One region of the Alkalinema pantanalense CENA528 genome, then DNA from elsewhere that is predicted to be linked to it. Evidence: predicted binding sites of a transcription regulator. Region 1 holds the regulator's gene; the other holds the start of a gene.
What was found. Region 1 encodes NtcA, which controls nitrogen genes in cyanobacteria. Its sites were predicted from a motif close to TTTGTANNNNNNNNTACAAA; they were not measured.
Positions count from the first base shown of each region.

Region 2: glnA (type I glutamate--ammonia ligase) is a predicted target of NtcA. The motif match lies at 1,412-1,431, and genes of this name have one in related genera.

Region 1 is NZ_JBLZFX010000010.1:11,144-13,556, reverse strand. Features, by position in the region: gene ACN4EG_RS05300 (DUF3084 domain-containing protein) at 1-931, opposite strand, end outside; gene ntcA (global nitrogen regulator NtcA) at 1,125-1,763, opposite strand.
Region 2 is NZ_JBLZFX010000005.1:9,995-12,407, reverse strand. Features, by position in the region: gene glnA (type I glutamate--ammonia ligase) at 1-1,204, opposite strand, end outside; gene apcB (allophycocyanin subunit beta) at 2,179-2,413, shown strand, end outside.

The DNA of each region.
Region 1 (2,413 bases):
TTTGGCCATTGCCATCCACGCCCGGTTGCAGTGCTCTTTGCGCCACGCGATTGGCTTCCCGCAACAGGGCATCCACCGCTTGGCTGGAAGCTTGAGGATTGGTAATGCGCACCACCCCCGAAGCCAGCACTTGGTTCCGCAAAATCGCGGGCGTGCCCAAACGAAGACGCTGGGCTTCCTGCTCTAGTTTTTCCACTTCCCGAGCTAACAAGACCTGTTGATCTTCCAAGGCCCGTAGCCGTTCTTCCCGTTGAGTAATGACAGTATCCCGCGCAGCAATGTCCCGATCGCGCTGTTGAATGATTTTGCTGCGCTCATCAATTTCCTGATCCCGTGCAGCAATCTGGGCTTTGACTTCATCCCGTTGGGCCACTAACTGTTTTTGTTCGGCTTCCAGTTCCAAGATGTCAGACTTGAGCGCTAGAGCTTGCTGGGAAACGGAGAGTAATTGCGCCTGCACCACATTTCGCTGCTGTTCCACCTGGGCTCGTCGCGCTTCAGTGGCCCGTTGTAGGGCAGCGGCATCCTTAAGGGAGGTTTTCACGCGATCGAGCTGCGCCTGCACCTTGCCCCGCTCCACTTGGGACTTATTTAACTCCGCCTCAACGTTTTCCTTTTGTTCCGCCGTCTTACCAAGTTCTACCTTCGCTTGATCTAAATCAGTATTCGCGCGCCGGAGTCGCCGCTGAATCACCTCAAAGTTGAGAATCATGTCGCGAAATTGTCGATTCGCCAGCAACAAAATGCCCAACGTAGAAGCTGAGATGAGAATCCCAGTCAAAATTGTGACAACAACGGCAGTTTTCTTTGGACGGAGATTAAACAAACTCAGACGCGCTTTGCCCACTCGGGTTCCAATGCGATCGCCCAGAGTGGCAATGACACCCCCTAAGATCAACACCGCCAAAATCAGGATATACCCGCTAGACATTACAACCCCACCACACCTGCCGCTGGACTAAAGAGGTTTCCAAAACGGCTTCTACCAAAGACTATAGTCAGTCTAAAGCCTATTGAACGTTCTAACAGGACTGTTCTGTACGGAGTCTTTGGAAAACAAGCTTCTCCGCAGGGAGCAATCCGTTGGCTCGGAGCACCGAAACGATGGATGTTAGGTGAAAGATTTAGGTAAACTGCTGACTCAGCATGACGGGATTATGAACTGTGATTTTCTTTTTGTGAATGGAGATCATTTCATCCTGGCGCAAATCGCCCAAAAGTCGAGTTACCGTCACACGGGTCGATCCGATCGCTTCCGCGATGGCCTGGTGGGATAGCTTGAGATCGATCGTGATCCCGTTTTGTCCCGGCACCCCAAAGTCTCGGCAGAGAATCAGCAGGAAACTCACGAGTCGGGATCCCATATCGCGGTGGGCCAAGGTTTCGATCATCATCTCCGTTTGCAAAATCCGGGACGATAGACCCTTCAACATCCACATCGACAGGTCAGGATTTTCTTTGAGCGCCTTTTCCACCTGTTCGATCGGCACCGACAGCAGTTCCACGGGGGTAAAGGCCACCGCGTGATAGAAGCGATCGGCTTTTTGCCCAGTAATTAGCGACAAAACCCCGAATACACTGTTTTCCCGCAGCAGCGCGACAGTGATTTCTTCCCCCGCTTCATAGACCCGAGACAGCTTTACGGCTCCTTTCTGGAGAAAATAAACTCGTTCAGCAGGATCACCCGGAAAGAAGATTGTCTTACCCCGCTCGAAGGTTTCCACCATCGGCGGATAAGCATTTCCACCCATTTGGCGGAACATTGATGCGAGCGACTTGTCTGGGCTTATTACCATCTTCCCCGTTCCTAACGCCGTTCTACGGAAAGGCCAGTAGAGTTAGCTAACTATACAATCAAGGGGTCAACGTTCAAGAGATCTGCTCAGAGATTAATTCCGATGAGAATTATTTCTATAAGATTCACTCTGTGAGCAATTGTTGACTTGAGAACAATAAAACCTACCGATCGAGGAGTTTTTGTAGCAAGAAATACACTCCGCCATGCTTTCTAATAAGCTTGTGGGCAATTTAGCTGAGCCAGAGCCTTCAACGTGGAGCTTTTTGGGAACTAGCATTGGTCTAGGTTCGCTCTGGGTTGAATCAGGAAGCTGCATCTAGATGAATGACGCTCAATCTGACTAGGTTTATCTGAGTGAAGTCCATAGGATGACGAACGATGGCGAAAACTTGTGCTGATTTACACTTGGCATTCTTGTCACAATTCCCCTTGTCACGCTGAGATTGTCAATATCTTACTCCCAAGTTTTGGCCCCCGCACAATTTTGTCCAGCCAGCTAATCTCTACTCAAGGCTGGGCTTTGAGCGACCCAGACAGCGACGATCGCCTCGCACTACCACAATGGCCGGAAATCTCCCCAGGGTTGCCTATTCCATGGCTGCCCATCTTTGAGTA
Region 2 (2,413 bases), on a different contig from region 1:
ATTCGTAGATGTCCACATCCAACGGCTCGCCCGGATCGATTTGGTTCTTGATCCCATCAATGCCTGCGCAAACCATGGCAGCAAACGCCAGGTAGGGGTTAGAGGTTGCATCGGGGCAACGGAATTCCAAGCGCTTCGCCTTCGGATTGTCACCCGAGAGCGGAATCCGCACGGAAGCGGAACGGTTCCCTTGGGAATAAGCCAGGTTCACCGGAGCTTCAAACCCAGGCACCAAGCGCTTGTAGGAGTTGGTCGTGGGGTTGGTGAAGGCCAGCAAGGAAGGCGCATGCTTCAGGATCCCACCGATGTACCACAGCGCGTTTTGGCTCAGCCCTGCATACTGGTCACCCGCAAAGGTGTTTTGGCCGTCTTTCCAGATGGACTGGTGGCAGTGCATCCCGGAACCGTTGTCGCCAAAGACCGGCTTGGGCATGAAGGTCACGGTTTTGCCATACTTGCGAGCCACGTTCTTGATGACATACTTGTAGGTCATCAACCAGTCAGCCGCCTCGATCAGAGTACCGAACCGGAAGCCCAATTCGCACTGGCCACCCGTTGCTACTTCGTGGTGGTGTTTTTCGATTGGTACACCCAGTTTCTTCATCAGCAACAGCATCTCAGACCGCATGTCTTGAGAGGTGTCGGTGGGCGCAACGGGGAAGTAGCCCTCTTTGTTCCGAGGCTTGTAAGCCAAGTTACCGCCGGGTTCCTGACGGCCAGAGTTCCAAATCCCTTCAGAACTATCGACGTGATAGTAACCTTCGTGCTGGTTCTGGTCGTAACGGACATCATCAAAGATGAAGAACTCAGCTTCTGGCCCGAAGAAAATCGTATCGCCGAAACCAGCTGCTTGCACGTAATCTACAGCCTTTTGCGCGATCGATCGGGGGTCACGGCTATAGGCTTGACCTGTCCGGGGCTCTTTAATCGAGCAGATCAGGCTGAGGGTGGGAACTTCCATAAATGGATCGACCCAGGCAGTGCTGGGATCGGGCACCATCATCATGTCAGATTCGTTGATGGACTTCCAACCCCGGATACTAGAACCATCGAAGGGCACACCCAGGGTAAAGCTGCTCTCATCAATTTGGTCGTAGTGCAGGGTAAGGTGCTGCCAAATCCCTGGGGTGTCGATAAATTTCAGATCGACTAATTCGATTTTCCCTTCGCCCAGTTGCGCCAGGATCTCCTGCGGGGTGGCCATGAAATACTCCTTGAAATCGTTCGTATCTTGCTCAATTTAGCGATCGATGTGCGTTCTCGAAATGCATCGACCTCTGGAACGCACAGGCAAATTCGGCCCAGCTAGCTATCACCCTTTCCACGATCGCAGCGAGTGAATAACTATGCTTGGGGAACTTGGGTAGAATTGATTGCCCCAGTCGGACACAGTGACTAAAACCTTGCGAAGTTTAAATCCCAGGCTCCCAAGGAACTTTGCGAACCCTTACCTTTAAAACTACTGCAACCTGAATCTCTAAAGGAAGAAAAATTTGCAGTTGAGGCTCTTCCTGAAGATAGACGCTTTTAATCACCTGCATCATCCTATGGACTTGACTTCTTGTATTTTGTAGCGATCTATACAAAACGTGAGATTCTAGTCAAATTTAAGACCTGCTTTGGGATTAGTGGGGCGAATATAGCACCTTCTTATCCGCCTGCCGCCGTTACTGAGCCTAGCGAGTGCACCTCTACTGTCTTCGCGTTCTGCGGCTGGCCCACAGACTTGTCCCAGAGCCCAGCCTCTTCGGGAATGGTTGAGTAAAGTTTGACGAATGAAGCTTGACAAATTTTGCTGTCCTGACCACGTTCATCACAGAGTTTCTGGAAAAGCCATTGCTTTGCTGTTCACTTGACTTAACAAGTTAACTTGACTTAACAAATTGTCGGAAGAGTCGTTAATCCTTCTAACTCCTGCTACTTGCCCTTCTCCTTAAGGTCTACAGGAGAGAAAAGTGACGATCGTAACGTTTAGTAAACAGTATTAGGAGGGGGCTCCCCTTACCTCCAACCTCGCGTGGTAAACTGACGCTTAATTGCTTGCTGATTCTTAAATTGCTTGCTGATTATTTAGTAGCTCATCTTCTTGCTGTGGGTTGGGCTGGAGGTCGTCAACCACCTTAACGAAAGGTTGCAATCGATAAATCTGTATTCGGGATCATTCGGGAGAAGAGTTTCATGCGGGACGCAGTAACAAGCCTGATTAGAAACTACGATGTTACAGGGCGATATTTCGATCGAACCGCGATCGACAGCCTCAAGGCTTATTTCGATACGGGTATGGCACGGGTTCAGGCTGCTGCCGTCATCAACTCCAATCCATCGGCGATCGTCAAGCAGGCGGCGTCTCAACTATTTGAAGAAGTGCCTGAACTGATTCGCCCCAGCGGAAATGCCTACACCACCCGTCGCT